DNA from 2 places in the Dermatophilus congolensis genome. Region 2 is predicted to be linked to the other one. Evidence: riboswitches for the same ligand, from Rfam matches in the RefSeq annotation. Region 2 holds a riboswitch; the other holds the start of a gene.
The links. A riboswitch is a leader RNA that binds a small molecule or an ion and turns the genes downstream of it on or off. The one in region 2 is predicted to bind thiamine pyrophosphate.
Positions count from the first base shown of each region.

Region 1: another riboswitch for thiamine pyrophosphate. It lies ahead of thiO (glycine oxidase ThiO); the one in region 2 lies ahead of CKV89_RS05530 (ECF transporter S component).

Region 1 covers NZ_LT906453.1:632,684-648,769, reverse strand. Annotated here, with positions in the region: gene CKV89_RS02765 (NAD-glutamate dehydrogenase) at 1-650, opposite strand, end outside; gene CKV89_RS02760 (IclR family transcriptional regulator) at 806-1,573, opposite strand; gene CKV89_RS02755 (amino acid permease) at 1,764-3,224, shown strand; gene CKV89_RS02750 (DUF1540 domain-containing protein) at 3,510-3,791, shown strand; gene CKV89_RS02745 (hypothetical protein) at 3,886-4,725, opposite strand; gene thiE (thiamine phosphate synthase) at 4,884-5,558, opposite strand; TPP riboswitch at 5,574-5,691, shown strand; gene thiO (glycine oxidase ThiO) at 5,682-6,827, shown strand; gene thiS (sulfur carrier protein ThiS) at 6,850-7,098, shown strand; gene CKV89_RS02725 (thiazole synthase) at 7,101-7,880, shown strand; gene moeB (molybdopterin-synthase adenylyltransferase MoeB) at 7,877-9,037, shown strand; gene CKV89_RS02715 (6TM ABC transporter family protein) at 9,116-9,610, shown strand; gene CKV89_RS02710 (cytochrome c oxidase assembly protein) at 9,634-11,667, opposite strand; gene CKV89_RS02705 (hypothetical protein) at 11,752-12,210, shown strand; gene CKV89_RS02700 (histidinol-phosphate transaminase) at 12,274-13,233, opposite strand; gene CKV89_RS12480 (lysozyme family protein) at 13,462-14,736, opposite strand; gene CKV89_RS02690 (lytic transglycosylase domain-containing protein) at 15,034-16,086, opposite strand, start outside.
Region 2 covers NZ_LT906453.1:1,283,505-1,299,590, forward strand. Annotated here, with positions in the region: gene rbfA (30S ribosome-binding factor RbfA) at 1-323, shown strand, start outside; gene truB (tRNA pseudouridine(55) synthase TruB) at 327-1,400, shown strand; gene CKV89_RS05505 (ASCH domain-containing protein) at 1,450-1,974, shown strand; gene CKV89_RS05510 (FMN-binding negative transcriptional regulator) at 2,022-2,702, shown strand; gene CKV89_RS05515 (bifunctional riboflavin kinase/FAD synthetase) at 2,727-3,710, shown strand; gene CKV89_RS05520 (nucleoside phosphorylase) at 3,707-4,489, shown strand; gene CKV89_RS05525 (TIGR03960 family B12-binding radical SAM protein) at 4,569-6,596, shown strand; TPP riboswitch at 6,745-6,849, shown strand; gene CKV89_RS05530 (ECF transporter S component) at 6,916-7,581, shown strand; gene CKV89_RS05535 (ATP-binding cassette domain-containing protein) at 7,704-9,086, shown strand; gene CKV89_RS05540 (energy-coupling factor transporter transmembrane component T family protein) at 9,086-9,844, shown strand; gene CKV89_RS05545 (TIGR03936 family radical SAM-associated protein) at 10,062-10,775, shown strand; gene CKV89_RS05550 (Rne/Rng family ribonuclease) at 10,927-13,812, shown strand; gene rplU (50S ribosomal protein L21) at 13,942-14,250, shown strand; gene rpmA (50S ribosomal protein L27) at 14,279-14,542, shown strand; gene CKV89_RS05565 (S41 family peptidase) at 14,635-15,636, opposite strand; gene obgE (GTPase ObgE) at 15,874-16,086, shown strand, end outside.

The DNA of each region.
Region 1 (16,086 bases), 650 kb from region 2:
TCGGTGAGGTTGTCGCGGATTTCTATGGCGCGGGCTTCGAGAGCATCGAAGTCGTCGACGGCGGCGTGGACGTCGCGGACGACGTTGAGGAGTTCAGCGGCGAGATTTTCTTCGGTTGCGTGGTCGTTGAGCCGGTCGATTTCGATGTGGATCCAAGATTCGCGCAGGGCGTCGGTGGGGGTGGGGTCTGTTTGTGCCCCGGAGGCAACATCGACGACGTCGGTGAGGGTTCCTTCGTCGTCGCGGCGTACGTAGATCTGGGGGTGAGCAATGAAGTGGACGCGGGTTTTGGTGTGTTCGAGGTGTTCCAGCAAGGAGTCAACGAGGAAGGAGGCATCGTCGGTGGCGACGTGGACGACGGTGTGGCCGCTTGCCCAGCCGTCACGTTCAACGGTGGGGGTGAAGACGCGGACGCGTTCGCGGGTGCTGGTGGTGAGTTGATGGGCGGTGGCGAGCATGGATGCTGCGGCGCCGGCGAGTTCTTCGGGGGTGCGGGTGAGGAGTTCCTCGGTAGCAACGTGGTGGTAGAAGCGTTCGAGGTAGGTGGTCATGGTCTCAACGCCGCTGCGGTCTCCTACGTGTGCTGCGGCTGCGATGGTGGCGGCGGCTGCTTCGAGGTGACTTGCGCGCAGAGCCTGGTCTTTGCCCATGACGTCCCTTTCGTGGTGTATACACGCTGTGGTCGCGGGCTACCCGGCATTCAGTCTCCCGACATTGGCAGACCGCGGCTGACCGTATCCCACCATTGGTTGAGGCGCCGATGGTGGATCAACACTGTTTTGCTGTCTCGTATTTCAGACTTGCCTTAAGCACTGGGGTGGGCGCGGGGTGAGTTTTCTGCGCAGAGGGTGTTTTCGAGTTTGTTCGCGACGGCACGCAGGGCATTAATGAGAGCGGGCTCGCGCTCTGTAGGAAGGCGCTCATCTTCGACGGTGAAAGCCAGTGCTGCGCAAGGCCATCCAAGGTGGTCATGGATGGCGACCGCGACGCTACTCATGCCAGCGGTGATTTCGCCTCGTTCAACAGCCCAGCCGCGGGCACGGACCTTTTGGAGGGTGGTTCGCAGACGCCCTGGAGACCAACTGGTTTTGTCAGCACTGCTATGCGGAAAGGATGCGGCATCGGGGTAGAGGGCGCGGATTTGTTTGGCAGGTAGTGCAGCAAGGATGGCCCGGCCACTGGCGGTCAGGTGCGCGGGCAGGCGTACGCCTGTCTCTGAGACGAGCATGGGACGTCGCGGGGCTCGTACTTCGGATACGTAGACAACGTTTTGGCCTAGAAGGACCGATAAGTGAGCGCTTTCTCCTATGCGTTCAACGAGGGCATCGAGGACTGGGGTGGCGATACGGGCGATGGGTACCTGCCGGGAGTAGGCAGTTCCAAGTTCAGCTGCGGCTGGCCCTACTCCGTAGAGATGTTCGGTTTCAAGGTGGACAACGAAACCAGTTTCGATGAGTGCGGCAAGCAGGTGATAGACACTGGATCGAGGCAAAGAAAGTGCTGTTGCGATTGACGCAGCTGAAACAGGTCCCCGTCTCGTCCCTAAATAGCGCAGAATCCTAAGAGCACTCATCGCGGCGGGAACTTGAGCCACACGAACTCCCTACGTTGTTTTCATGTTGCCGACCGTGTTCTGGTGCGACACCATCCGCACGATAACGAGTTCACGGCACAGAATTGGTCGATCTCAGTGTGTATTTGCTGGGAGCGGTAGAAATTGTCGAACGATCGCATCGTGTCAATTCATTGGAGAGGGGGCCCACATGTCCAAACCGAACAACCCCAACGGTGGACAAACACACGCCACGACCACAGCCACGACGGTGCATGAGCATGGCGAACTTACGCGCGGCCTCACCCTGCGACACATCACTTTCATCGCGCTCGGTTCGGCTATCGGAACAGGCCTGTTCTACGGTTCAGCCGCGGCTATTCAGGCTGCTGGCCCTGCGGTGATTTTGGCGTATCTCGCCTCGGGCGCTGCCGTGTATATGGTGATGCGCGCTTTGGGTGAGATGGCTGTCCGGCACCCTGTCTCGGGATCTTTTGGGCAGTATGCAGCTCGCTACATGGGTCCGTTTGCTGGGTTTTTAACCGGGTGGACGTATGCCTTCGAGATGCTCGTTGTTGCGGTCGCGGATGTGACTGCTTTTTCTGTTTATATGGCTTTTTGGTGGCCGCAAACGCCTCGCTGGATTTGGGTCACAGCTGTGATCTGTTTTATCGGAGCCGTGAACACTCGGCACGTCAAAGTTTTTGGTGAGCTCGAGTTTTGGTTAACGATCGTGAAGGTCAGTGCGATTGTCGCGATGATTATTGGTGGATCATTCCTCATGTTTAAAGGAATCACCTTTGAACCTGGGGTAGCCGTGGGACCGCACAATCTTTTTGATCACGGCAGCTTCAGCCCTACAGGAATGGCTGGAATTATCGCATCTTTGTCGATTGTGGTTTTCGCCTTCGGTGGAGTAGAGAATGTTGGCATCACTGCAGGTGAAGCATCTGATCCTAAGCGGGCAATTCCGCGGGCAGTGGGATCTGTTCCGGTACGTATTTTGATTTTCTACGTACTCACTATGATTGTCATCATGTCACTAGTTCCATGGAATCGAATTACTGGCGACTCAAGTCCATTTGTGCAGATTTTCTCTACGCTTGGAGTCCCTGCTGCGCCTTCGATTCTTAACGTGATCATTATTACGGCTGCAGTTTCTGCGATTAATTCAGACACTTTTGGCGCTGGCCGCATGCTATACGGATTGGCTCAGCAGGGACAGGCACCGAAAGTGTTTGCCCAAGTATCAAAGAATGGTGTCCCATGGATGACCGTAGTGGTCATGTGCGCGGCATTAGCGGTGGCGGCTGTACTTAATGCGGTTATCCCCGAGAACGTATTCAAAATTATCGCCTCAATTGCGACGTTCGCGACGGTGCTTGTGTGGCTGATGATCTTGTTGTCGAACTTGGCGATGCGCCGGGAGATCAAGCAGCGGGGCCTGCAGGAGTCTGAGTACCCGGTGCCGTTCCACCCTGTCGGCACGTGGGCAACGTTCGCGTTTCTTGTGTTTGTCGTGGGCGTGATTGGTTGGTTCCCTGATACGCGAGTGGCCTTGTGGGTGGGATTGATCTGGGTCTCCCTGCTCACGATCGCGTATTTCACCTTGGTTCCTGAGCATGGTCGACGGCAGCCTTCGCTTGAAGACAAGACTCCAGGGGAATCCTGATCTGCCTGTAGGCACTACGAGGGGCGGTGTTGTCATGGGAAGCGCAACAACACCGCCCCTCGTCTATACATCCATGGATACATATGTGATCTAGGTCACTTCACGGAAAATGAGACCACCCCACTGCCCGAATATGCACCCAGCTCAGAGACTTACGAACCCCATCACACTGCCCGCCAGCAGCATTGAGGGCAGCCTCACCTCACTATCGCTGCGAAAACGGTTCCCTAACCTGAAAACAACAGACCTGCGGACAGCACAACCCTTTCTCAGAAAGTAGGCACCATGTCCACGCTTCCAATCATTTCCTCCTGCACCACCACTTCTTGCTCCTTCAATGACTCCGGCTGCACCGCTGGCGCAATCACCGTTGGTGGCACAAACGGCACCGCCTCCTGCGGCACCTTCATTGCCCTCGACGCCCGCGGCGGACTCACTGACGCCAACGGCCGTGTCGGTGCATGCCAGCGCCTGGAATGCACCCACAACACTGACCTAATGTGCACTGCCGAAGCCATCAGCATCGGCGGCGACACCGCGACCTGCGAGCACTACAGCAACGCCTGAGCTCTCACAGCTGAAATTACTGGCGTCATAAAAACAGGTGCCTAAAAGTGCGTGGCCCCCACCAGCATGGGGGCCACGCACTTTTTGATCTCAATCACATGCGCGGATGGACGCGATGAGACCGAGCTTGAGAAACCGCTGCTGCCAACGTGGCTTGGACATCCTCAACCGTGGCGGCAGCGGGAAGTTCGACGTGAACGATCCGACTCATCCCCCCAAGCGGACCAATGTGCATGAGCGTAATGCCGGTGGAATCAACATCTACGCAATAGACGCGATCCTGGGTGTGCTCACAGCCCCCATGAGATGGGCGCTCATCAAGCACGTCACCATCAGCAAGACCTTCCACCACAGCAGTAATGACGGCTCGAAGTTCATGGTTAGGGAAAGATAAAACAGCATCGTGGGCCTCAAGACTGCCCATCACCCCCGGTCCACACAATGGCGAAACCGGGTAGTTTTTCATCGCGATGGCCGAGACCGGCGCCACTCCCGCACTGTCATGAACTAGCACCCGATTGATGTTCACGACTGCGAGCGCGCCGCCGGCCTCGATTACCGCGGCCACGTCTTCCGGAATCCCAGGACTGTTGGCCCACCCGTCGCGTTCATCCTCGGGGATCCACTGCAACACCCCCAGGTAGTGCAGTGTTGCCGCGAGGATTCGTACGCGTGGGTCAGGGGATTCGAGTCTGATGTCGACTCGGACCTCCTCGAGCACGTCTGTCGATGGGGCACCCATGCCGGAATGACGCGAGAAGGCGAGCAGGATCCGGCCCTTTGAATCCAAACCATGCGCTGCGACCTCGAGGCAGGACTCGGGGTCGATCCGATAGCGCATCAGCGTTGCCGCACCCTCGCCACCCACGAGACGTCGTGCCAGGGACGTTGCTCGCGCGTTGGAGCAGATGCTCGGTGTTGGGTTGACGGCCATGTATCGCCTCCTCATTAAGGTAAGCCTAACTTTAGTTGCGAGTCGGTCAGTTGACCACCCCTATCGAACGATCTTCTTAATCTTTGGCAAATTCATTGCGTCACAACGCAAATAACCGCTATAAGCCCGCCCCAACAACCAGCCACCACCACCCACACTCACCCAGGCAAACACGCACGCAACGCCCGCGCAGCACCCTCAGGATCATCAGCCTGCGTCAACGCCCGAACCACCACCACCCGCTCAGCACCAGCATCCACAACCCGCTTCACCGACGAAACATCAACACCCCCGATCGCAAACCACGGCTTACCCGACCCCACCCGCGCAGCCTCAGCCACCAAACCCAACCCCACCGCAGCACGCCCCGGCTTCGTCGGCGTCGCCCACACCGGCCCCACACAGAAATAATCCACCTCCGGCGCAGCCATCGCCGTAACAAACTGCTCCCGCGAATGCGTCGAAACCCCCACCAAAGCCCCCGGACACACCGACTTCACCTGCACCGGCGACAAATCCTCCTGCCCCACCTGCACAACATCCACCCCAGCCACCAACCCCACATCAGCACGATCATTCGCCGCACACAACGCCCCCGCCGCACGCGCCTCCTGACGCACAATCCGCAACGCCTCCACCTCATCAGCCGTCGAAATCGACCGATCCCGCACCTGCACAACATCCACCCCACCGGCAAAAACCCGCCGCACAAAATCCCGCAACTCCCCCGCCGAACCCCGCGCATCCGTACACAAATACAACCGCGCCCGCCCCAACCGACGAACAACATCCACACCCGAATTCTCCAACCCAACACCCTCACAAGAAGCCATGCAGGTACGGTAAACCGCAGCATCCGCGGGAGCCCCACAAACGGGCTGAGAGGGTGGCACGCAACCAAAGCGCCCACCGACCGCTCGAACCTGTCCGGTTAACACCGGCGAAGGGAGGAAGCTGTGCGCATCGCCATCATCGGCGCCGGCATCATCGGACTATCCATCGCATGGCACCTGCACGAAGCAGGCACACACGTCGAACTCATCGACCCAACCCCAGCCAACGGCGCCACCCACGCAGCCGCCGGCATGCTCGCAGCCACCAGCGAAACCACCTACAACGAACACCACCTCACCCCCCTCATGCTCGCCTCCGCCGCCCTCTACCCCCACTTCATCCACCGCCTCACCACCACAAACCTACCCACAGGACACCAAAACACCCCCACCCTCCACATCGGCACCGACACAGCCGACCGAGAAACCCTCCACAACCTCGCCACCTACGCACACAGCCTCGGCCTCACCCTCACCCCCCTCACCACCCGCCAAGCCCGCAAAATCGAACCCCTCCTCACCCCCTCCATCTCCAGCGCCCTCCACGCCCCCCACGACCACCAAGTCGACCCCCGCCTCCTAGCCCACGCACTCCTGACCACCCTGACCAACGCAAACATCCCCATCCACACCACCCCAGCAACCGGCATCACCCACACTGACAACACCGACCCCACCAGCCCCGTCACCGGCATCACCCTCACCAACGGCCACACCATCCCCACCGACCACGCCATCATCGCCAACGCCACCAACGCCACCCAGCTAAGCGGCCTACCCCTAAACCTCACCGGCCTCATCCGCAACGCCTACGGCGAAGTCATCCGCCTCACACCCCCACCCAACCTCCGCCACAACCTCACCCACATCATCCGTGGACACGTCAACGGCAACCCCATCTACCTCGTCCCCCGCACCAACGGAAACCTCATCCTCGGCGCCACCACCCGAGAAAACGAAACCCCCCACGTCCAGGCCGGCGGCATCCACACCCTCCTACGCGACGGCATCCGCCTCCTCCCCTGCATCGAAGAATTCACCATCACCGAAACCATCGCCCGACCCCGCCCCGTCACCAAAGACAACGCCCCACTCCTAGGCCCCATCAGCACCACCATCACCCTAGCCACCGGACTAGGCCGCAACGGCATCCTCCTCGCCCCCGCCATCGGCGCCACCATCACCGCCACCATCACCACACCACCAACCACCCACCCACTACCCGACATCACCGCCTTCACACCCCACCGCTTCACCACCACCCCCTAACCACCCACCACCAAAGGACCCCATGAACACCACCATCACCATCACCATCAACGGCGAACCCCACACCCTGCCCACCACAACCACCCTGCGCGACATCATCACCCACATCACCGGCCACACCATCACCCCCGAAGGCCACACCCCCACCGGCACCACCCTCGGCATCGCCCTAGCCCTCAACAACGAAATCATCCCCCGCAGCAACTGGGCCACCACCATCCCCGGCCCCAACGCCCGCATCGAAATCGTCACCGCCGTCCAAGGAGGCTAACCATGACCCCCACCATCCCCCCACTCACCATCGACAACACCCCCCTGACCTCCCGACTCATCACCGGAACCGGCGGCGCACCCAACCTCGACATCCTCCGCGAAGCACTCATCGCCTCACACACCAACCTCACCACCGTCGCCATCCGCCGCTACACACCCACCCAAACCGGATCCCTCTTCGACCTCCTACGCTCCCTCAACATCCGCATCCTGCCCAACACCGCCGGATGCCGCACCGCACTCGAAGCACTCCTGACCGCAGAACTCGCCCGCGAAGCACTCGAAACCGACTGGATCAAACTCGAAGTCATCGCCGACGACCAAACCCTCCTCCCCGACCCCATCGAACTCATCGACGCCACAGAACAACTCGTCAACCGCGGCTTCAAAGTCTTCGCCTACACCAACGACGACCCCATCACCGCCCAACGCCTCGCCGACCTCGGCTGCACCGCCGTCATGCCCCTAGGCGCCCCCATCGGAACCGGCCTGGGCATCCTCAACCCCCACAACATCGAACTCATCACCCACCGCCTACACGTGCCCGTCATCCTCGACGCCGGAATCGGAACCGCCTCCGACGCCACCCGCGCCATGGAACTAGGCTGCGACGCCGTCCTCCTCGCCACCGCAGTCACCCGCGCCCAACAACCCACCCACATGGCCAGCGCCTTCGCCCACGCCGTCGAAGCTGGCTACCTCGCCCGCCACGCCGGACGCATCCCCCAACGCATCCACGCCCACGCATCATCACCCACGACAGGCATGGTTACACCATGAACACCTACCCGCCACTGGTCGAACCTGCCCCCGAACTCACCCCCCACCAAGCCCAACGCTACGCACGCCACGCCATCCTCCCCGAACTAGGCACCCTCGGCCAACGACGACTACTCAACGCAAAAGTACTCGTCATCGGCGCCGGAGGCCTAGGATCACCCATCCTCCTCTACCTCGCCGCCGCCGGCATCGGACACCTAGGCATCATCGACGACGACACCGTCGACCTATCCAACCTCCAACGACAAATCATCCACACCACCAACAACATCGGCACCACCAAAGTCGACTCCGCCCGCACCGCCATCACCGACATCAACCCCACCATCAACATCACCACCTACAACCAACGACTCACCCCCGAAAACGCCCTCGACATCCTCACCGGCTGGGACATCATCGTCGACGGAACCGACAACTTCGCCACCCGCTACCTCATCGCAGACGCCACCGAAATCCTCAACACCCCCTGCGTATGGGGCGCCATCCTGCGCTTCGACGGTCAACTATCCACCTTCTGGCCCGGCAAAGGCCCCGTCTACCGCGACCTCTTCCCCGACCCCCCCAACCCCAACAGCGTCCCCTCCTGCGCCCAAGCCGGAGTACTCGGAGCCCTCTGCGCCTCCATCGGATCAGCCATGGCCATGGAAGTCATCCGACTCATCACCGGAATCGGCACCCCACTCATCGGCCGCCTCATGATCCACAACGCCCTCACCGGAACCTGGAACGAACTAACCATCCACCCCGACCCCAACCGCACCCCCACAACCACACTCACCACCTACCCCACCACCTGCACCCAACCACCACAACCACTCATCACCGAACACACCATCACCCCCACCGAACTCCACACCCTCCTAGACGACCGCGCCAACGGCACCATCGAATTCACCCTCATCGACGTCCGCGAACCAACCGAACACAAACTCGTCACCATCGACGGCGCCACCCTCATCCCCAAAAACGACATCATCACCAACCCCACCACCGTCCCCACCCACCAACCCGCCATCCTCTTCTGCAAATCCGGCGCCCGCTCCACCGAAGCACTCACCACCCTCCTCAACACCGGCCGCGACGACGTTTGGCAACTCCAAGGAGGCATCCTCGCCTGGATCGAACACATCGAACCCCACAAACCCCGCTACTAACCGGGAACACCAACCCCACCTCAACCGGTCCTACACACGACCAACCTTTCAACCACATCCCGAGCGGAGACACACCACGTGGGGACCACACCGCGCACCACCACCGGCATACCCGACCTCACCCGCGCCATCCTCACCCTCACCGGAGCATGGCTCCTAGCCATCGGCACCGCCCTGCTCGCCAGCCCCAACCCAAGCTTCATCACCACCAACCTCATGACCAGCCTGCTACTAAGCACCTGGCCCGTATCCCCTATCGTCACCGGCCCAGTGCTCATCGCGTGGTGGTTCCGCTCACGCAAACACCCACGCTGGTGGCGCGCCAGCCGACGACAATTCGCCACCATCAACGCCGCCGTCCTACTCGCCTGCGCCCTGGCCGTCGGCATCCTCGAAACCATCCCCCTGCTAGCCACCACTGGCAACAGTTCCCCCTTCCAACCATTGATCGGTATGTGCCTATGGCTGCTGTGGTCTGGGCAAATCTTTTGGACTCCCCTGCTAGGAGCCCTCATCGGCCCCCAGAAAACACAACAACCACACACCGACACAACCGACGACGACACCCCATAAACAAGGCGCCCCTCACACCTTCCTCACCCCTGACCACCACGGCTGCGCAACGCCGCAAGCCTTTCGTTATAGGCACGCAACTCCGCATCACCATCTCGATCCGCTTGACGATCCTTACGGCGTGCCTCCCCCTCATCAGCTCGCATCCACACCACTGCCACCGCCAACGCCAAAATCAGCATCGGAATCTCACCAATAGCCCAGGTGATCCCACCACCTACACGCTGATCGGCAATCAGATCAGTCACATACGGCACCTTTAATGCCCGGAAAGTATCCCCGGCAATCACATTCGCCGCCGTCATAATTGCCACCCCAAAAAATGCGTGGAACGCCATCGTGGCAAACAACAACACCAAACGAAGACTGGGAGCCCACCGATTCGGGCCCGGATCAATACCGATCAACGACCACGCGAACACATACCCAGCGGCCATGAAGTGCACAACCATGGCGATATGTCCCACGTGAGTGGTCAACGCCAACTCATACAAGTCGGTGAAATAGAACACATAGATCGAACCAACAAAGTTCACCGCACCCACAATCGGGTTGGTCCAAAATCCCATCCAGCGCGAATGCGCCGTCGACAACAAGAACTCGCGGGGCCCAAGGGTTTTATCCCGCCGCGCTTTCAATGCCCGAGACGCCAACGTCAACGGCGCACCCAGCACTAAGAACAACGGAATCCCCATCGTCAAAGTCATGTGCTGCAGCATGTGCGCAGAAAACATAATTCGCCCGTATATAGCTGGTGCACCACTGGTCACCCAGAAGAAAAACAACCATCCAAGGGTCCACCAGATCGTGCGGCCAACTGGCCACCGATCTCCCCGACGGTGCAACCGCGCTACAGCGGCGTAATACAACCCCACGGCGAGAACAACCACCGTAAGGAAAAGCCAATCAATCCGGAAAGCGGTAAACCATGTCGCTCCGGTAAGGGGCTCGGCAGGAAGTGGATACCCAGTGATGGAAACAGCTGGGTCAGGAGATTCTGCTTGAGCAACAGGAGGAGCTGTACGGCTAAGCGCCGATCCCAAACCCATCGCAACTGACATGAGCACAATCTCGGTCATAGCCAAACGCACGAAAGCTTTTGCTGAAGAGTCACCGTCATGAACTTCAGCGATGATGCACCTGCGCATCATCCAGCCAGCAACGCCAAGCACCACCACCAGAACCAACTTAGCCAGGAGAATAAGCCCATACTGACTGGTCAGGTCACCGATTCCGGTCAGTCGCAAAGATGCCGCCAAAATTCCCGAGACAAGCACACCGAAATAAGCCCACCCCGCCAAAGCAGAATAGCGGCGTACCGACGTACCGAAATCACGGTTGAGCAGCGGCCGCAGTATGCCTAGAGCCACCAGACCGCCGAACCATACAGAAGCGCCAATGATGTGAACTGCTAGAGAGTTAACGGCCGTGTCATGAGCAGCGGCACCTGCGGCGTGCCCGGCCAAAGCAAGAATGGCTAGGGCAATAACCCCTAGGGCAGCTGCCCAGGTAATGGAGTTCACGGTGCGTGCGCATGTGGCCAGGGCGGTCGCTCCAATAGCGAATCCCCAGGAGAACAAGTAGACGCGGAAAAGATCGATCTCCCACAGGAAGGGCAGCTGTCCAGCAAAAAGAGGTGAGGAGAGCTGAACGCCAGAAACGTTAGAGAGCAGAAGAAGCATGTGAATACCGCCGGAGACGGTCCACAGGATGCCAGTAGTGACAGCGATACGGCAGGCGGTGCGACGGCGTTGGGTAGTGGCCCGTTCTGGGATGATGGTTCCGGCCATCAGAAGTAGGCCAATGGTGATAGCGGCGCTGATGTCGTGAACGGTTTTGGCAATCGGTACGCCCCACACAGCAGTGGGTCCGCCGTCGGCGAAGCCGGGGACACCGGCGAGAGCTCCGCCGAGCCATCCAGCGAGGATAGTGGCCAGCACGGCGACGGGCCAGGTAATCAGGCTGGCTGTGGTGATGGTGGCAAAGGGGGTGCCTGGGTGGTGTTGTGCCCCGGGGCGGGTGGTGGCTTTGTCTTTGTTGCGGGGCGGGGTAGGCATGTTCCCAGCCTAAGTCTGAGCAGGCTGCAGGTCTGTTGTTCGTCTTGACGGCGTGGGTGGCTGAGCCGATAGGGGCGTATGTCTGTGTCCCGTCTGCGTCCTGCTCGCAGGTCTTTGGGTGCTCATGTGTCTCGAGCATTGCCGGTGGTGATGTTGTTCGTGGTGTCGTTATTGACGGCACTGTTGTGGATGCGCGCGGTGGTGGTGTCGTGGTCGGCGGTGTCGTGGCTGTCGGCCGATGATGTTGTGACAGCACGGTCGCTGGGGTGTGTGAATGGGGTGTGTCGAGCGCAGTGGCCTGATGGTCAGGTACGGGTGATTCACGATCCGGGGTTGTTTGCTCCGCAGCAGGGGGCTGAGTTATCAGTGGTGGAGCGTGGCGGGATGTTGCATGTGGCTGGGTGGAGTGCCGTGTCGGATGCGGCGTTATTGATGTTTTTGGCGGTGTGTTTCACCGGGTTCATGGTCAGTTGGATGCGGCGGGTATTGGAGTCGGCGCCGATCGTGGACGAGGACGTTGTGGGTGAAGGTGGTCAGGTGTAGCGGTACCTGGTCAAGGTGGTGGTGGCCTCGGCGCCACGAACCGAAGCCACCACCACCTGAGTCTTAGTTGGTTCGGGTGATGGGTGTGCTTGCGTCGGTGGGCAGCAGACCTTGGTCGGCGAATTCGCGGGCGACATTGAGGAATGTGTCGTTGGCTTGGGGGATATCGATGGAGACGCGCACGCCTTCACCGGCGAAGGGACGGACGGTGAGGTGGGCTGCTTCGCAGGCGGCGACGAATGCTTCAGTGGCGTTGCCGAGGGGAAGCCAGACGAAGTTGGCTTCGGAGTGAGGGAATTTCCAGCCCATGTCGATTAGGGCTGCTTCTACGCGTTCGCGTTCGGCGACGATGGTATCGACACGTTCGGCGAGTTCTTCGTCGGCGGCTAGAGAGGCGACTGCGGCGTCGTGGGCGATGTCAGTGACGACGAATGGCAGGCGTGTTTTGGTGAGAGTGTCTGCGGATGCGGGTGAGACGACTGCGTAGCCGATGCGTAGGCCAGCAAGTCCGTAGGCCTTGCTGAAGGTACGCAGGATGATGACGTTGGGGTATTTGCGTAGGAGGGCGCTGCTGTCGATGGCGGCGGGGTCTCGGTTGAATTCGATGTAGGCCTCGTCGATGGCGACGAGTACGTCGGAGGGGACGCGTTCGAGGAAGTCGGTGGCTTCGCGGTGGGTGATGATGGGGCCGGTGGGGTTGTTGGGGGTGCAGAGCAGGATCAGGCTGGTTTCGGGGGTGATGGCGGCGGCCATGGCTTCTAGGTCGTGGCGTCCGTCGGGTAGGAGGGGTATTTGGACGGAGCGTCCTCCGGCGAGGGCGATGAGGATGGGGTACATCTCGAAGGAGCGCCAGGCGTAGATGACTTCTTTTCCGGTTTCTACGGTGGCGGTGACGAGTTGTTGGAGTACTCCGGAGCTACCGGCGCCGGGGATGATGTGATCGGGACTGACGTCCCAGCGGGTGGCTAGGGCAGTGCGTAGGTCGTGCATGTCCATGCCGGGGTATCGGTTGAGGTGCGCCACGGCGTGGTTGATGACATTGATGACAGATGGCAGCGGGGGGGTAGGGGTTTTCGTTGCTGCTCATTTTGAATGCGTCGACGCCCTCTGCCTGCTGAGGGGGGCGGCCGGGTTTGTAGGAGACGACTCCCTCGAGGGCGGGTCGGGTGCGCAGGCGGTGGTTGGTGGCGTCGGTCATGCGGTCAACTGTACGAGTGGTTGACCGCATGACCGGGGTGAGTTTTCGGTTTTTTAAATCTGTCCGCTCAGATTCCCTGGCGATTGCGAGTTTGCTGGTACTACAGGGGTTTTGGAGCGGGGCGGGGAGGCTTCCGGCGGGTTGTAAGGCGGGTCGTCCTCCGCTGGTGGCAGGGGTGGCGCTGGCGGAACGTTGTCCCGTGGTGGCGGCGGGGGCGTCCAGCGGTCGTCAGGAGTTTTGTCGCGTGGTGGCCTGGGTGTCTGGGGCGAGGAGGGTGGTTTGGGCCGTGAACCTTCAGGGCGCGGCGGAGTGGGGCGGCGAGTGGGGCGTCCAGGTACGGGCGGCTCGTTCGGGGCGATGATGTCGGGACGTTTTCCTTTGGGTTTGTTTGTTTCTTTACCCGAGGAGGTGTTGTCGTTGTCGCTGGGGCGAGGGCTGGTGCTCACGTTGGGTGCCCGGGTGCCGGTGGAGGGCACGGAGGTGGCTGGGTCAGGGTGCAGGGTGTTCTTGTAGTGGTTTCCCCAGGAGAGGATGGCACCTACGGTGGCTGGGTCGTTGGTGTAGTGGTAGAGGCCGCGGGCGAGTCCTTCAGCGTTGTTGAGGTCGTCTCCACCTCGACAAATCGCGGCCGCGGCGGTGAAGGCGGCGTCGTCGATGTTGTCGGGGTTGGCGGTGCCGTCGGCGTTGCCATCGTGGGCGTCGAGGTACCAGCTGCCTGGTAGGAACTGCAGTGGCCCCATGGGGCGATCGTAGTTGCCGTCTCCGTCAAGTTTTCCGGAGTCGGTGTCAAGAACCAGGGCGGTGCCGATGCTGCGACCATCCAGGCGTACGCCACGGATCTGGGCGACGGTGGTGCCAGCGGCGTCGTAGGTGGTTCCTGCGCCGTGGTCACTGGCGATTTTTCCGATGCCTGCGAGCATCCACCAGGCGGCATGGCAGCGGGGAAATTCGGTGTTTGCTGCTGCTTCTGCGCGGCGGTAGGCGGCCAAGGCGCGGGGTGGGATGGGGCCAGAGTTGTTGGCGTTTTGTGGTGCGGTGATATTTCCGGCTAGTGCGCCTTGGGCGTCTTTGAGGGTTTGTTTGACTTTGCTGTCGGTGATGGACAGGGGATGGCCGTATGAAGATAGAGCGACGTAGTGGGGGGTGCTACTGGCGCGGGGCATGGATCGGGGGGTCTCGGTTCGATCCGCGAATGCGGCGGCGACCAGGCCTCCTGTCACGACAACTGCGATAGCACTGGCACCAATGGCGAGGGCTTTGCGTCGACCCCCGCGCCTGTTGGAGGTGTCGCTCTCCCCTAGCCTGGTGACTTCGTCAGACTCTTGCATTTCTTCTCCTGGCTCGATTCCGCCTGAGTTGGTTCGTCGACCACCTGTGAGGGGAGGGCGATGAGACAGCACGAAGCGGGCACCGGGGGAATCGAGCAGTCACATCCGGTGCATGGAAGTTTTTCGGGGCCAACCTACCTGCAGGTGGCGGTTTGACGGAACCCTGGCCCCAGTTCGCTTGTGCGCTGGGCAAGTCAATATCGAGATTGACGGCGTGTCTTCTCGGATATTGGAATGCGCGGTGAAGGCAGCGTCGCTGCTACAAGCGTTTCTGAGGCATCCCTGAGCCTATTCAGGTCACCTTGAGGAGGGTGAGGCTGTGGGGGTTGGGAAGGGAAGTTGATCCTTCTCACAGACAGGCAGTTTCGCGTAGTCAGGTTCTGCCCAGTCGATGGTGGGTTCCCCGGGGCCAGGGGTCCACGTCGGGCTGGCAGTGGGGTTGAGACGGCAGGTTGGCAGGGGTGTGGTGGGGGTGCTGGGCGTGGTGGTGGAGGTGGGGTTGGGGCTAGTTGGTGTGGTGGAAGTGGGGGCTGGTTGGGTAGGCCTCGCCGTGGTGGGCGCGGGCGTGGTAGGTGTTGGCTTGGGCCGTGTTGTGGCTGGCGGGCGCGGTGTGGTGGGTGTGGCGGTAGGTGTGGTGGGCTTCTTGGTAGGTGTGGTGGGCTTGCTGGTGGCAGTGGGTTTGGTGCTCGTGGGAGAAGCGGTGGGGGCAGGGCGAGTTGCTGGAGCGGTGGTGCCTGCGGTTTTGCTTGGTACTGCGTGGACTTCACGCGGTGGCGTGACTGGGGCGCGGCCATCTCGATAGGCCATGGCTCCGGCGATGACGTCTTGAACGTATTGGCTTGAGTTGTTGTAGCGCAGGATGGCTTTGGCGAGGTCGGTGCTGTTGGTCATTTTTCCGCCGCCACCGCATAGGTACAGGGCAGCGCTGGCAGCAGCGTCGTCAACTTGGGAGGGGTTTGCGGTTCCGTCTGCGTTGCCATCTGTGCCGGCACCTGCGTTCCAGGTGCCGGGGATGAATTGCATGGGGCCAACTGCTCGATCGAAGAGTGTGTCGCCGTCGAGGGCACCGTGGTCGGTGTCGTTGATGCGGGCGATTCCTGGGGTTTGGCCGTCTAAGCGTGGGCCGAGAATTCGGGTTCGGGTGACTCCGTTGGCGTCGACGTCGCCGTTGGATGCGTGTCCGGATTCAACACGGCCGATTCCGGCGAGGAGCCACCAGGGCATTTTGCAGGAGGGTGCGCGTTTAGCGGCCAGGGCTTCGCCCCGTTTGTAGGCCAGGACCATGCGTGCGGGGATGGTGCCGTTCACGGGGGCAGCGGTGACTTTGCTTGCTGGGGGCACGGCTGCGGC
Region 2 (16,086 bases):
ATGTGCGCGTAACGGGAGATCTTCAGCAGGCTACGGTCTTTTATTCGGTTCTTGGCGATGATGAAGAGCGGGAACGGAATGCTGAGGCGTTGGCTGAGAACAAGGGGCGCATTCGCTCCTACGTCGGTAAGGGGTTGGGTATCCGCTTAACTCCTACTTTGGAATTTGTGCTTGATGCGCTTCCTGAGGGAGCAGCGCATATCGAGGAGTTGCTGACGGAAACGCGTAAACGTGATGCTGAGCTGGCTGCGGCTCGTGGCGCTCAGTTCGCAGGAGAAGCTGACCCGTACAAGCATGAGAGCGCTGACGAGGAGCGAGACTGAGTCGTGGCACGCGAGATCGACCCGACGGTGGGGGATGGGCTTCTCGTAGTTGATAAGCCCGCTGGATGGACTTCGCATCAGGTGGTCGGTCTGTGCCGGTGCCTTGCTGGCACTCGCAAAGTGGGGCACGCAGGCACTCTTGATCCGATGGCAACGGGTGTGCTGGTCGTTGGAGTGAATAAAGCGACGCGCATGCTCACGTACATCGTCGGAGCGGATAAGACGTATACCGCTACGGTTTGCCTTGGTGTTGGCACGATGACAGATGACGCGGAAGGGGTAGCAACTTCCGTGGCGCCAGCGGGCTCTATTGAGGCGCTGTCTGATGAAGATATTCGCAAAGCTGTTGCTTCTCTCACCGGGAATATTCTTCAGGTGCCTAGCACGGTGAGCGCTATCAAAATTGATGGGAAGCGTTCGTATACGCGTGCGCGAGCTGGAGAGGAAGTTGTTCTTCAGGGCAGGCCGGTTCGGGTTTCTGCTTTCCATGTTCATCAGGTGAGTCGTGGGAAAGTAGTTCCCCCGCAGGAGGAGGCACAAGATCCTGCTGCGATTCATCGGCGTGAACGAGGCGAAGAGGTTTCTTCTCTGGCGCCGGTATCTGCTATTCCTGCTGACCCTGTTCCAGCTATTTTCCTTGATATTGAGGTGACTGTCTCCTCGGGTACGTATGTGCGTGCTTTAGCTCGTGACTTGGGGACTTTGCTGGGCGTCGGTGGTCATTTGACGGTGCTGCGGCGCACTCGAGTAGGGGAAATAACGCTTGACCGCGCTTCTACCATGGAGGAGCTTGAGCGGGCGCGAGCTGCGGGTGCTCCTCGCAATGGTGATAATCCGCAGGTGGGTACTTCTGGCTTGCCGTTGGTGTCGTTGGAAGAAGCGGCGCGTGCTTCTATGCCGGTTAGGGAGCTGGATAAAGATATGGCTGAGCAGCTTTCGCATGGGGTTCGTATTCCTGCAGAACTTCCAGGGCGGGTTGGTCCAGTTGCTGCATTTGGTCCTGATGGGAAGTTAGTAGCGATTCTTGATGAATCGTCGTCGCGTGTGATGCCTGAGGTGGTTTTCTCTGCCCCTTGATTTCAGGGGCAGTGTTCAGGGTGTGTATGCGTTGTGGGTGAGGTGCGTAGTGCAGGTCGAGGAGGGGCAGCACTTGTTGGAAGATGCTCAAGGCGAGAAGATCGAGGCCTTCTGGGAGGAGGCAAAACTGCGGGCAATGTTGAATCCTGTGCCTGTGGTTTTTGGTCCGAATGCCGGTGATAGTTTGCGCCCTCCTGCGTGGGCTTTTGGTACCTCAGCAGAGGAGGCAGATCTGGCTGTTCAGTTGATTTTGCAGGGTAAGAAAACTGCAACGGCGGCCGCAGCGTGGGATTACGAATTGGCTGGGACTGATTTGCCGCAGGTGGGAGCGATGGGGATTGTGCTTGATGGGGTGGGCGATCCGCGTGCGCTGGTGGTGACGACGCAGGTGCGGGTGGTTCGTTTTGATGAGGTGGATGCTGAGCATGTGCGCGCGGAAGGCGAAGGGGATGGGGCAGTGTCGTCGTGGAAGCGTACGCGCCGTCGCGAATTTGTTGATCAGGCTGTTCATGGTCGAGATTTCGCCGAGGACATGCCAGTGGTTTTGGAGCGTTTCCGCGTTCTTTTCCCGTAAGGAATTTTGAGAACGGGTGGGTGTGTGGGGCGGCGTAGCGTGTGGCTATGTATGTTCCGGCGCATTTTCGGATGTCTGATGAGCAGGTGCATGGGTATATAGCGTCTGCGCAGACTGCTGATGTGGTGACGGTGACTGATGGGGTTCCTGAGGCGACTTTTCTGCCTTTGCAGTGGGTTGATGACGGAACGCTGTGGGGCAGGCTGCGTATGCATGTGGCGCGAAATAACCCGATTGTGCGTGATTATGGGCGGCGGGAGCCAGGGGGGCAGGCGTTAGTTATTGTTCGGGGTCCGGACGAGTATGTTTCGCCTGCTGGGTTGCCGTCGCATGAAGACACAGGTCGGGTTGTTCCTACGTGGAATTACGTTGTTGTGCATGCATATGGGCCTTTGCTGTTGCATGAGGATTCGGTGTGGTTACGTGAACATGTGGCTCAGTTGAGTGACAGGTTTGAGTCTGGGTCTTCTGAGCAGTGGCGCACGGATGATGCTCCAGGTGATTTCATCGAAAAGATGTTGCGCGCAGTGGTGGGAGTTGAGATTCCGATTGAGCGCGTGGTCGCCAAATGTAAGTTCGCGCAGAACAAGGCACCTAGTGATGTGCAGGTGCTTTTGCGTCGAGCTGAGTCTCGTGGAGATGAGCAGTGTGCTGCGATTTATCGTGATGTTGCGTTGCCTGCGGCGCGTGCGCGCGCTCAGACGTTGCGTAGCCTGCGCAGAGGGTAGAGGGCGGGCGATACAGTAGTCGTCGTGCTGCGCTGGAACCAGGTATCTGATCTGCCCGCCGATCTCGGCCCGACTGCCGTGACGATAGGAACTTTTGACGGTGTGCATCGGGGGCATCGAGCGGTGTTGAGCGCTTTGAATTCGCAGGCTGCGTCGCGGGGGTTGACTTCCGTGGCGATTACATTCGCACAGCACCCATTGGCTGTGCTCCGTCCAGAAGATGCGCCGGAGATGGTGTGTAGCACTTCTCAGCGGTTGGATCGGATGGCTGATAGTGGCTTGGGTGGCGTGCTGGTTTTGGATTTCACTGCGGAGTTTGCGCAGTTGAGTCCGCGGGAGTTTGTGCAGCAAGTGATCGTGGAGGGTCTTCACGCTAGGGCGGTGATTCTGGGCCGTGACAGTAGGTTTGGGCACCGTAATGCGGGCGATGTGGAGACGATGCGTGCGCTAGGTGAAGAGTTTGGATTCGAAACGGTGGTTCTTGATGACGTGGGGGTGTGTGCTGGCTCAGAGGCTGCTGTGCAGCGGTGGTCATCATCGATGACTCGGGATTTCCTTGCTCGTGGTGAGGTGGGGGAGGCGGCCAAGGTTCTGGGGCGTCCGCATGTTGTCTCTGGTGAGGTGGTTCATGGGGATCACCGTGGGCGTGAGCTGGGTTACCCGACAGCTAATTTGAGTACGGACAGTGAGGGTCTTGTTCCTGCTGATGGGGTGTATGCGGGGTGGTTGATTCGGCCGGGGATGCCGGTTGGTTCGACTGAACGTATGTTGCCGACTGCTATTTCGGTGGGTACGAATCCTACGTTTGAGGGCACGCAGCGGCGTGTAGAGGCCTATGTGCTTGACCGAACAGATCTGGATTTGTACGGCGAGCGTGTGAATGTTGAGTTTGTGAAGATGTTGCGGCCTACGTTGAAGTTTGACTCGGTGGAGGAGTTGTTGGAGTGCATGGAGCAGGATGTGGCGCAGACAAGGCAGATTCTTTCGTCGGTGGTGCCGTCGGTATGAGTTCCCAGTTCTTTGGGGGCAAGGTCCCGCTTCTTGAATATGACGCAGATGTGCGTGATTTTGTTGGTGATGGGCATCGTGCGGCTGAGGCTGGTAATGACCCGGTTTTGCCGCGGCGGATTGTGTTGGCGTTCCTCGGGGATGTGGTCCAGAAGTTTGCGGTGGCTCAGGGATGGCAGGTGGGGTTTGAGTTTGATCTCATCGCTGGGGTCGTACCGATGTGGGTGGGGGAGTACCAGGGTGAGCAACTTGCGCTAGTGAATATGCCGGTGGGTGCGGCTGCGTCGGTGACGGTTGCTGAGCGTGCAGTGATGCTTGGCGTAGATACGCTTGTGGCGGTGGGGTCATGTGGCTCATTGGTGCCTCACGAGGCGGGGGCATTGATTCTTCCGACGAAAGCTTTGCGTGATGAGGGCACGTCGTACCACTACCTTCCTGCTGATCGGTGGGTAGAAACGGATGCGCAGGTGCGTGCTGCGTGTGGCGAGGCGATTGAGGAGTTGGGGTTGGAGTTCGTGGAGGCTGCGACATGGACGACGGATGGGTTTTTCCGTGAGACTCCGGGAAAGGTGATTGCTCGTCGAGGGGAGGGCTGCGAGGTTGTCGAGATGGAGTGCTCAGCTTTGTCTGCGATGGCGCAGTTCCGTGGGGTGAGGTTTGGGCAGATTCTCTATTCGGCGGATAGTTTGGCTGCGGAGGTTCACGAGCAGCGAGGTTGGGGCAGCAGTTTTCGGGAGATTGCGTTGAATGCAGCTCTTGATGCGGCGCTCAAACTCTGAATTATCATCGTTTGATGCGCGAATAGTGTTGAGTGCGGCGCGATTGGGATGAAGATCACCCCACGCATACCCTGGTGGTATGCGTGGAACCTCGAGAATCGACCAACTCGAGCCGTTGCTCGGAGCGGTCAATAAGCCCATCCAGTACCTCGGTGGCGAGATGAACAGCCAGGTCAAGGATTGGGATTGCGGTGGTTTCGCCACCGGACCTGATGGGGAGCAGCAGGAGTTGACTGCTCGTTGGGCTCTTATGTACCCAGATGCTTATGAGGTGGGGCTGCCCAATCAGGGACTGATGATCCTTTATGAAGTGCTGAATGAGCGTCCTGATGCCCTGGCTGAGCGTACGTATGCAGTGTGGCCGGATTTGGCTGAGAGTATGCGTGCTTCGGGGGTGCCACTGTTGACGGTGGATGCGCACCGTGCGGTGTGTGAGTTCGATGTTCTTGGGATTAGTTTTTCCACGGAGTTGAACTACACGAACATGCTGGAGGCGCTGGACCTGGCTGGGATTCCGCTGCATGCGCACGAACGCGGTGTCGATGACCCGATTGTTCTTGTCGGTGGTCATGCCAGTTTTAACCCGGAGCCAATTGCGCGGTTTATTGATGCCGCGATTATTGGTGATGGTGAGGCAGCAGTATTGAAGGCTAGCGAGATCATCACTGCGTGGAAAAAGGAGGGGCGTCCTGGTGGACGGACGGAGTTGTTGACTCGTTTGGCTGTGGATGGGGGCGTTTACGTTCCTGGTTTTTACGAGGTGACGTATCGGGCCGATGGGTGTATTGAACAGGTCCGTTTGAAGGATGAGGCTTTGGCTGCTGGCGTTCCTGAACGGGCAGTGAAGCACACGGTCACGGACTTGGATGAGTGGCCGTATCCGAAGCAGCCGATCGTGCCGATTGCCGAAACGGTGCATGAGCGGATGAGCGTGGAGATTTTCCGTGGCTGTACGCGAGGGTGTCGGTTTTGTCAGGCCGGGATGATTACCCGTCCGGTGCGGGAGCGCTCGATCACTGGGATCGGTGAGATGGTGGAAAGCGGCTTGGCTGCGACGGGGTATGAGGAAGTCGGCCTTTTGTCGTTGTCGAGCGCGGATCATTCGGAGATCGCTGAGATCGCGAAGGGGTTGGCGGATCGCTATGAGGGAACGAATACGTCTTTGTCGTTGCCTAGTACGCGGGTGGATGCGTTCAATATCGATCTTGCTAATGAGTTGTCTCGTAATGGCCGCAGATCTGGTTTGACGTTTGCTCCCGAGGGAGGGAGTGAGCGCTTGCGTCGTGTGATTAACAAGATGGTGAGTGAGGACGATCTCATCCAGACGGTTTCGGCGGCGTATGGCGCTGGCTGGCGTCAGGTGAAGTTGTACTTCATGTGCGGTTTGCCCACAGAAACTGATGAGGATGTACTGCAGATCGCGAAGATGGCTTCTCGGGTTATTGAGGAGGGCCGAAAGGTCAGCGGCAGCAAAGACATTCGTTGCACTGTGTCAATTGGTGGGTTTGTGCCGAAGGCGCACACGCCTTTCCAGTGGGCGGGGCAGTTGTCGCCAGAGGAGACAGATGCTCGTTTGGTGAAGTTGCGTGATGCGATTCGGGCAGACAAGAAGTACGGAAGGTCTATCGGATATCGCTATCACGATGGCAAGCCAGGCCAGATTGAGGGTTTGCTTTCGCGCGGTGATCGTCGTGTGGGTGAAGTTATTGAGGCGGTTTGGCGTGATGGTGGCAAGTTTGATGGTTGGAGTGAACATTTTTCACACGCACGGTGGGTGACTAAGGCTGCAGAAGTGTTCAGCGTGATGAGCGATGAACATGGGTGGCCTATTGATTTAGCGTGGTACACCACTCGTGAACGCACTGAAGAAGAGGTGCTTCCGTGGGATCACATCGACTCTGGTTTGGATAAGGAGTGGTTGTGGGATGACTGGCAGGACGCCCTTGAAGAGGTGGAGCAGGACGACTGTCGTTGGACGCCTTGTTTCGACTGTGGGGTGTGCCCAACGATGGGGACGGATATCGAGATTGGGCCTACAGGGGCGACGTTGTTGCCTTTGACAGTGTTGCGGGATGGAGCTGAAAAACTCACGGAGAAAGTTGGGTGAGTTATTCGTGCACTGAGTTTGCATTAGGCGCAGTGTGTTGATTTGAAGATGCGGGGCGGCGTGAGTGAAAAGCTCGCGCCGCCCCGTCGTGGTATGGGCAGGTAGGAAGGTGTCCAAGGCCGCGGTGGAGGAAGCGTGTGTATGCTCGTTTCTACGACAGGGGAGCGCAGGAAGCGCTGAGAGTGCGGGTGTTCCGCAGACCCTCGAACCTGATCCGGTTAGTACCGGTGTAGGGAGTCGGGATCTTCTCGTGGGCGTCTATCAAATGGCGCCTATTCCCCGTGTAGCACCGCAGTCGCGGTGAGGAACGGGTGTTCTGATGGCCGTAGGAACGGAAACGTCACGAAGCGGTGATGAGCGGGCATGTTTTGCAGTGGCACGTGGTGGGCCAGCAGCGTGGCGTGGGCTTGATTTCGTAACTCTGGCGATGCTGGGCGTCGCGTTCGGAGTGGCGTTCTGGGCGTGGGATGTTTTGCTCTATCCCTTTGTGAAGTTGGCTTTGGTGTTTCCGCCACTGATGTCGTTGACCTTGGGTGTGTGGCTGCTGCCGTGTGTTGTCGGAATGCTTATTGTGCGTCGGCCGGGTGCAGCAGTGTTTATCGAGTGTATTGCTGCTTTTGTGGAGATGGCGCTTGGTAATGAGTGGGGAGCGATGGTGATGGTTTCCGCCACGTTGCAAGGGCTGGGGGTTGAGGCTGCATTCGCGTTATTCCGGTGGCGTCGAGCAGGGCTAAGCGTTGCGATCCTTGGTGGTTTTCTTGCCGCGGTCGCGGAGATTGCTGGTTATGAGTGGTGGGTTTATCAGGTTGAATATGCCTGGGTGTGGCGTTTTGTGTCGTTGGGGGCTGCTGCAGTTTCGGGTGTATTTATTGCCGGGTGCGGTGGGTGGAGCATCATGCGTGCTCTTGCATCGACGGGGGCGCTGCGGGCGTTGCCTGCGGGGCGTGATGCTCTTCAACAGCCAGGTTCGGATGGCAGGCGCTGATTGTGTCGGGTAAAAACTTGCCTTGCGGTGCAGTGCGTTTAGAAGGTCTGACGTGGACACCCGAGGGGCAACAGACCCCGGTACTGCATGAGGTTGATCTTCACATAGACCCTGGTGAGCGAGTGCTTCTCATCGGGCCTTCTGGTGCAGGAAAATCTACGTTGCTGCATGCGATCGCTGGTGTTTTAGGCGAGGTTGATCCTGGCGTTTTGTGTGGTTCGCTGCAGCGCGGAGGCAATGTTGGTCTTCTTACTCAAGATCCTGCGGATGCACGGGTGGCAGCCACGGTTGGTCGTGATGTTGCTTTTGGCTGCGAGAACGCCGCGATGCCTCGCTCTGATATTCATGTGGCTGTTCGGGAAGCTTTGGAGTTGGTGGGGTTCCCTTATCCAACGTCACGTTCGACTTTGGCGCTTTCTGGGGGTGAGGCTCAGCGGCTTGCCCTTGCGGGGGTGATTGCTCCTCGCCCGGAGGTGCTGCTGCTGGATGAGCCGACTGCCTGTCTTGACGAGGAGTCGGCAGCTGTGGTTCGTGATGCTGTTGATCAGTCGGTGCGTGCTCGGGGGAGCACTTTAATTGTGGTTGAGCATCGTATTGGGCCATGGCTGCCTCTTGTTGATCGAGTGCTGGTGATGGGCGCTGAGGGTTCTCTTGTGTCGGATTTTCCGGTCAGCCAGGTGGACACATGCCGTGAGATGTTGTCGAGCTTGGGGTTGTGGGTGCCGGGTGTGCCTGATCCGGCGCCGCTGTCTCTTTCCGAAGGGCTGTTTGTCGCGGGGCATCTGGAGAGAGAACGGCCTGCTTTTGGTGATGTGTTGATGGTGGCGGAGCAGGTTGAGTGGGTCCGTGCTGCGCCGCGTTCGTTGACGTGGACGCGGCGCACGCCGGTGCAGGTACTTACTTCTACTGATGCGTGTGTGCGAGCTGGAGAGGTTTTGGGGATACATGGACGTAGTGGGGCGGGTAAGTCGTCTTTCTTGCGGCTTTTAGCTGGTCTTGCAGCGCCTACGTCGGGTTCGGTTCGGGCAACGTCTGCTCTTTTTGGTGAAGGGTTTATGGGTTCTTCTTCGCCTGCACAGTGGAGTTCGCGCGTGCTCGCTGCGCGTATTTCGTGGGTGCCGCAACGCCCTTCGCAGACGGTGGTGGCTGACACTGTCTGGGATAGTCTGCTGGTGACGGCTCGTGTTTTGGGTCTGGTGGGTGTTGAGCAGCGCGGTGAGCAAGTCGCTGAAGCGTTGTCTTTGGGGCATGTGTTAGGCCGTAATCCGCATTCTCTTTCTGGGGGGGAAAAGCGGCGTTTAGCTGTTGCTTCTGCGGTGTTGCATGGCCCTGGTTTTGTTGCTTTTGATGAGCCTACTGTTGGTCAAGATCGAGGTACGTGGGCGGCTGTTGCTGGTGTTATGAGTGTGATGCGTCAGGTGGGGGCGGGCGTCGTTGTGGCTAGTCATGATCGGTCACTGTGTGGGAGTTCGGGGTTAGTTGATAGCACGGTTGAGGTTTCCTGATGAGTGATGCTGGTTTGTCAGGGAGCGTGGGTGGATATCGGGCCGGTTTTTTGGAGTGCCAGGCTGGGCCGCTTTCTCTTATGGGGTTTTCGTTTCTTGTTGCCGTTGGGGGGTTGAGTATTGGGTCTTTTCCCGTGGGGGCTGTGGCTTTTTTGGTTGTTGTGGTTGTCACGGTGGGGATCGCGGGGAGGGCTGCTTGTGACTGGCGTCGGATGGTTCCGCCGGTTCTTGCGGTGGCTTCGGTGACTTGGTCGAATTGGTTGCTTGCTGATGATTCGTCGTTAGCTGTGGCTGCGACTGCTGGGTTGCGGGTTGCGTATTTTGCGTGGCCGGGGGTTGTGCTTGTTGGTTTGGTGGATGCCTCGCAGCTGGGGGATCACTTGGGGCAGCGGTTGCGTTTTCCTGCGCGCGCGGTGCTTTCTGCTGTGGCTGCGTTGCAGCGGTTGGATTCGTTATCGCAGGAGTGGCAGGAGTTGAGGTGGGCGCGTCGGGTTCGGGGTGTGGCGGCTGATCGAGGTGTGTTGGGTAGGGCAGGGGAGTTGTGGCGGTTGACGATTGCGTTGTTGGTTGAGTCGTTGCGTCAGGCTGGGGTGCTTACGGTGGCGATGTCGGCTCGCGGGTATGAACGGTTGGGGGAGCCAGGGGTACGGCGTACGTGGGCTGAGCCTGCGGTGTGGAATCGATGGGATTCTGTGGTGATTTTTCTTGGTGGATTTTTGGCTGTGTTGCCGTGGTTTTTGAGTGTTTTGGGGCTATGAGGTTGCTCAGGTATGCAGGGTGTTGGGGTTCACCGAGTTGAGCTAGGCGTGGGGGCGGTTAGGCTTTTGGACCATGTCTAGTAGCGATACCACTGCAGAGCAGGCGTTGTTGACCGGTGGTGAATCTGATGCGGTAAAGACGTCGGAGAAGTCGGTGTCGCAGCCTGCGAAGAAGCGACGTCAGCGGGTTCCTACTGGGCCAGCGCCGGATCCTGCGGTGCAGAAACTACGTATTCGCTATGCGAAGCGGGGGCGGCTGCGGTTTACCTCTACTCGTGATTTCCAGCGTGCGCTGGAGCGAGCTTTGCGTCGTGCAGCGATCCCGGTGGCGTATTCGGCTGGATTCCATCCGCACCAGAAAATTTCGTATACGAATGCGGCTCCGACAGGTACTGCGAGTGAGGCTGAGTATGTCGAGATTTCGGTGACTCGACGGTTGGATCCGCAGGCCGTTCGTGAAGCTTTGGATGCTGCTTTGCCGGATGGGTATGGGGTAGTTGAGGTGGTTGAGGGTGTTGGTGGCTCGTTGGCTGAGCTGATGGAGGGCTCGCTGTGGCGTTTGGAGTTTGGTGAGGTTTCTCAGGAAGAGCGCGCCGAATTGGATCGGGCGGTAGCTGCGTATCTGAATTTGGAGAAGGCTGAGATCACACGGGTGTTGAAGAAGGGTCCACGCACTTATGACACTCGCGAGGCGGTGTTGTCGATGCGCTCGGTATCGGAGTCGGCTCCGTGTGCGATACTGGAAATGGTAGTGCGGCATACCACGCCCGCCGTACGCCCCGAAGATGTTCTTGCTGCGATGCGAGCAGCCGTAGATTTGAACGTTGCGCGTCCAGTTAAGGCGACGCGCTTGGCCCAAGGCCCGCTCGAGCTCGCAGCCGCAGCGGTGGCCGATCCATTCGCTGCCGGAACTGCTTCGGCTACTCCATGAGGTGACGCGTGACCGCGAGCCAGTGGGGTTGGAGATCAGACTTTTAGTGGATCGGATACACCGGTTCCATAGGCGCTGACGAACATTGGCGCGCGCGGTGAAGAGGTTATGGGCGTGGTCGCCGTTGGCGTGCTGCGGGAAGGAATGCCAGATGGCTTCCGATGAAAAAAACACATCACATGCGCAGTTGGATGAAGTTACGGCCGTGTCTGGTGGGGCGGCTGCAGCACCTGCGGGTGCAAGTTTTGGGTTGATTTTTCAGGCTCCCGATCCGGCTGCCGTGACGACGGTGCGTCGTCGTGTGCGTTCTGAGCGGGTGGAGGTGACCGAGTCTTCAGCTGATGAAGTTGAGGAGCCGCAGCCGCGTGAGAGCAGTGATGACGGCGAGGACGAACGGGAATCCCGTGGTGCGCGGCGTAGTCGCCGCGGGCGTCGGGGTGGGCGTGGGGCTCGTCACCGCAGTGATCATGAAGGGGATGCGGAGCTGGAAGCTCCGCAGGAAGATGCTGCTGATGGCGATGCGCAGGTAGATGTCGCCGAGGCTGAAGAGCGGCAGGATGGCGCTGATGAGTCCGAGCCCAGTGAGAGCCGCACCCGTCGACGTCGGCGAGGTGGGCGTGGACGGCGCCGTTCGTTGGGGGAGGACAGCGAAGATGCGGTGAAGTCTGTTGACGAGGAATCTTCGTCGGCGGATGAGGACACCGATGACTCTTCGAGTGATTCTTATTCGGACGGCGATGACTATGAGGGTGGTGAGGATGAGGAAGGCCGTTCTAGTCGTCGGCGTACCCGTCGCCGTCGCCGTGCAGGGTCTTCGGTAGAGGCTCAAGATGATGTTCCTGGTGTAACGACTCGTGTGCGTGAGTCGCGTAAGAGCCGTGATGAGGCGACTGGGATTAAGGGTTCAACCCGCTTGGAGGCGAAGCGGCAGCGGCGTCGGGACGGGCGTGAGGCTGGTCGGCGCCGCACGATCATCACGGAGGCGCAGTTTTTGGCGCGTCGTGAAAGTGTCGAACGGGTTATGGCGATCCGTGAGGTCGATAATCGGATTGAGATCGGTGTGCTTGAGGATGGTGTGCTAGTTGAGCACTATCTCTCTGGCGCTGATGGCAGTGCTGGTGGTAGCTCTGGCGCAAGCAGCGTGGGTAACGTCTACTTGGGTCGTGTTCAGAATGTGTTGCCGTCGATGGAGGCAGCATTCGTTGATATCGGTAAGAACCGTAATGGTGTGCTGTATGCCGGTGAAGTCAACTGGGATGCTGCTGGTCTTGAGGGTGGTAGTCAGCGTCGTATCGAGAATGCTCTTTCGCCGGGGCAGAACGTGCTGGTGCAGGTGACCAAGGATCCGATTGGTCATAAGGGTGCTCGTTTGACGAGTCAGGTTTCGTTGCCTGGACGGTTCCTTGTGTATGTGCCGGATGGCTCTATGACGGGGATTTCTCGTAAGTTGCCGGACACAGAGCGTGCGCGATTGAAATCGCTGTTGAAAAAGATTGTTCCTGAGGATGCTGGCGTGATCGTGCGGACTGCTGCCGAAGGCGCCAGCGAGGAGGAATTGACCGCTGATGTGAAGCGTCTCGCGCGTCAGTGGGAAACGATCCAGAAGAAAGCGGCGAGTGGCCATGGACCGGTGCTCTTGCACGGGGAGCCGGGGCTGACTGTCCGAGTTGTTCGTGACATCTTCAACGAGGACTTTTCGAAGCTTGTTGTTTCGGGAAGTAACGCGTGGGCAACGGTGAGTGAGTATGTGGAGTCTGTTGCTCCTGATCTGCGTGATCGTGTGACTCAGTGGACTGAGAAAGCAGATCTTTTCGCGACTTACCGCATCGATGAGCAGTTGGCTAAGGCGATGGACCGTAAGGTCTGGCTGCCCAGCGGCGGTTCGTTGATTATTGATCGCACTGAAGCGATGACGGTCATCGATGTGAACACGGGCAAGTTTGTTGGGGCAGGCGGAAACCTGGAAGAAACCGTCACTAAAAACAACTTGGAAGCGGCTGAGGAGATCGTTAATCAGCTGCGTTTGCGCGATATCGGCGGCATCATTGTGGTCGACTTCATCGACATGGTGTTGGAGTCTAACCGTGAGCTGGTGGTTCGTCGCCTGGTTGAGTGCCTTGGGCGTGACCGGACTAAGCACCAGGTTGCTGAGGTGACTTCGCTTGGTCTGGTGCAGATGACGCGTAAGCGGGTCGGTGCTGGGCTGATTGAGGTGTTCTCTGAGACGTGTGAGCACTGTCATGGGCGCGGAATCATCGTTCGGAATACACCTAAGTTGCCTTCAGGTGAGCCTGATGGTGAGGGGCGTAAGGCGCGCAAAGGTCGTAAAGGTAAGAACGTCGAAGCGCCTGAGCCTAAGCCGCAGGAAGTTGAGCCGGTCGAAGAAGAAGTTATTGAGCCGGTCGAAGAGGTTCTAGAAGAGTCTGGTGAGGAGCGCCGTGGCGTTTCTGCTGCTGCTATGGCGAAGGTAGCGGCTGCGCTCAAGAGCGTTCCGGAGCAGGTGGCCGCTGAGGGTGATGGAGCTGAGGGCGCTGCACCTGAGCCAGTAAAGAAGCGGACTCGCCGCGCGGGTCGTCGGGCTGCAGGAGCGCCCCGCACCGCTGTGGGCGAGGCGGTGACTGCCATTGTTGCTACGGAGCCGGAGGTTGTTTCGCCTGTTGAGGCTGCCGAAGCAAAGGTTGAAGAGGCAGCAGCGCAAGTAGTGGCTTCGGATGCGGAAGCGGTTAAGCCGGAGGCTGCTAAGAAGCGGACTCGCCGTGCGGGTCGTCGTGCTGCTAGCGCGCCATCGGGAGTCGCAGACACTAGCGGTGTGGGGCTGATGACTGTGCAGGAAGCTGCAGTGGTGGATGCTGCGCCGTTAACTCAGCTCGCAATGGTTGCATCTGCTGTGTCGGATGAGCCTGCTGAGGTTGAGGTATCCGTTGCTGAAGAGGTCATTGCTCCGAAGAAGCGGACTCGCCGTGCGGGGCGTCGTGCTGCGGGAGCGCCTGCAGGGCCTCCGGCTGCTGCCGGTGGAGAAAGCAGCGCTGCTGAGTGATCGCGTGCGTTTGGGTGACTTCCCAGCGCACGGTAAAGTGATATGTCGTGCGTCCACCGTGACTCGTGCCATTCGGGCGACGGGCCGGTAGCAAGCGGCGCAGCAACCCCAGAAAGTGAGTGTGTTTACGTGTACGCGATTGTTCGCGCCGGTGGCCGCCAGGAGAAGGTGGCAGTTGGCGACAAGCTCCTGGTCGACAAGATTGATGCCGAGCCCGGTTCTAACATCGAACTCACTCCGGTGTTGCTCGTTGACGGTGACAAGGTGACTGCAGGCGCCGAAAAGCTCGGTAAAGCCACTGTTACCGCTGAGATCGTGAAAGCCGCGAAGGGCCCCAAGATCTCCATCGTTAAGTACAAGAACAAGACGGGTTACCGCAAGCGTCAGGGCCACCGTCAGCCCCTCACGCAGATCAAGATCACCGCGATCAACGCCTGATTTTTCGTCGTCGTAAGAGAGGTTTGACATGGCACACAAGAAGGGTGCATCCAGCTCCAAAAACGGTCGTGACTCGAACGCGCAGCGCCTTGGTGTGAAGCGTTTTGGTGGCCAGCTGGTCAACGCTGGTGAGATCATCGTCCGTCAGCGTGGTACGCACTTCCACCCTGGCGTAAACGTCGGCCGTGGCGGCGACGACACGCTGTTCGCGCTCTCCGCTGGTGCGGTTGAGTTCGGTACCAAGCGTGGCCGCAAGGTCGTTAGCATTGTGGAGCCCGTCGCTGCTGAGTGACGCCCCACCGAGTTTGTTATAAAAGCGAGCCAGTCATGACTGACTGGCTCGCTTTTATAACGCGTGAATAATTATTGGGCACTTCTGATGCGTCATCGCTTGGAAGGGCATTTCTTTGCTGCAAGCCACCGGCGTGCCGCCTCATCAGCGGATTCATTCTCGTTGTGCTCATCTGGCTGGAGAGGCTTCTCAGCCAGGTTGTTACCGAAGCGGTCGAGATAAAGGTTTTTCGTGAGTGTCAATGTGGCGCCGTCGTAGAGTCGTGGCGTGACACTTCCTGAAGTGTGGCCAGCTGTTGGCGTCCCGAAAGTTCTCACGTGGGATAGTCCACGAAGGGCTGTCACTACCGCTTCGCCGCTGGCGGATGTGTGTTCTCCGTGAAGTACTGCTACGGGTGCATGTGTTTGTTTGGTTCGATCGCCAACAGAGATGATTGTGCCTCCGACACCTGCGCCGTCGGAGTGTGTTGTTACTTCTACGCGGGCATCTTCTCGAGTGGTGAAAATGACGGAGACTCCGTTCGGGATGAGTGCAGTTATCCCTGACAGTAGGGGGTACATGTTTTTTCCCGAGTTGTTCCGCACATCGACGATGTATCCGCATGTGCTCGGGGCGGCTTGGTCGATTCCGTCAGCGATAACGCGTGCGTAGCGTGCTTGAGACTCTGCGTCCACCATGCCGAGGGAAGGCATCGTCACTGTTGTGACGGAAGGGCGATTGGGTGTTGCGCCCGCGGCGGGTGCAACAGTGGGGGTGTGGAATACAGGCGCAGGTAATGACTGAGCATGGGGTGCGGGTGTCAGATGGGAGTTTTTCCCACCAGCTATTTTTGCAGCCTTGGCGAGTACTGGGTGAAGGTCGTCGTATGAATTAGCTGTACTGATTGCTTCTTCTACCTCGGTGCGCATCTGTTCCCATGCTGGTCCTGATGCATATACCCCTTCGTCGAGAATATTGAGAGCTATCTGGCCGTAGCGCTGCATCGATGGCGGCATGATGTAGAGGCCAAAGATAGGGCCAAAGGCATACGTCGCAGATATCCCACCGACAGTCACACCTGTGACGACAAGAAAACCCGCGATAAAACGAGTCAAGAGTGCATGTTTGCCAGGCTCGGTGGAATCTTTTACGGCCATAGGGCAACTTTGACTGACGACGGGATGTAACGTCATCGTTCTTCGGTATGTCGGTGGCCTCAGAAAAGTACGACTATGGTCGTATCTTTCACAGCCGTGGCTGTAGCTGCGAGGCTCCTCGAAAAGAACACGGCCTGGCGGCACAGGTGTGAGCTGGATTTACCACCTATTCGCGCGCATGTGATGATGGGGATCATGCCTGCATTCGTCGATCGCTGCGTCCTTCATGTCACCGCCGGTAATGGTGGTCACGGATGCGTTTCTGTTCACCGTGAAAAGTTCAAGCCCCTCGGTGGCCCTGACGGCGGCAATGGAGGTCATGGCGGTGATGTCATTTTCCGTGTGGATCATCAGCTGACCACGTTGCTTGAATATCACCACAGTCCACATCGCAAAGCGAGCAACGGA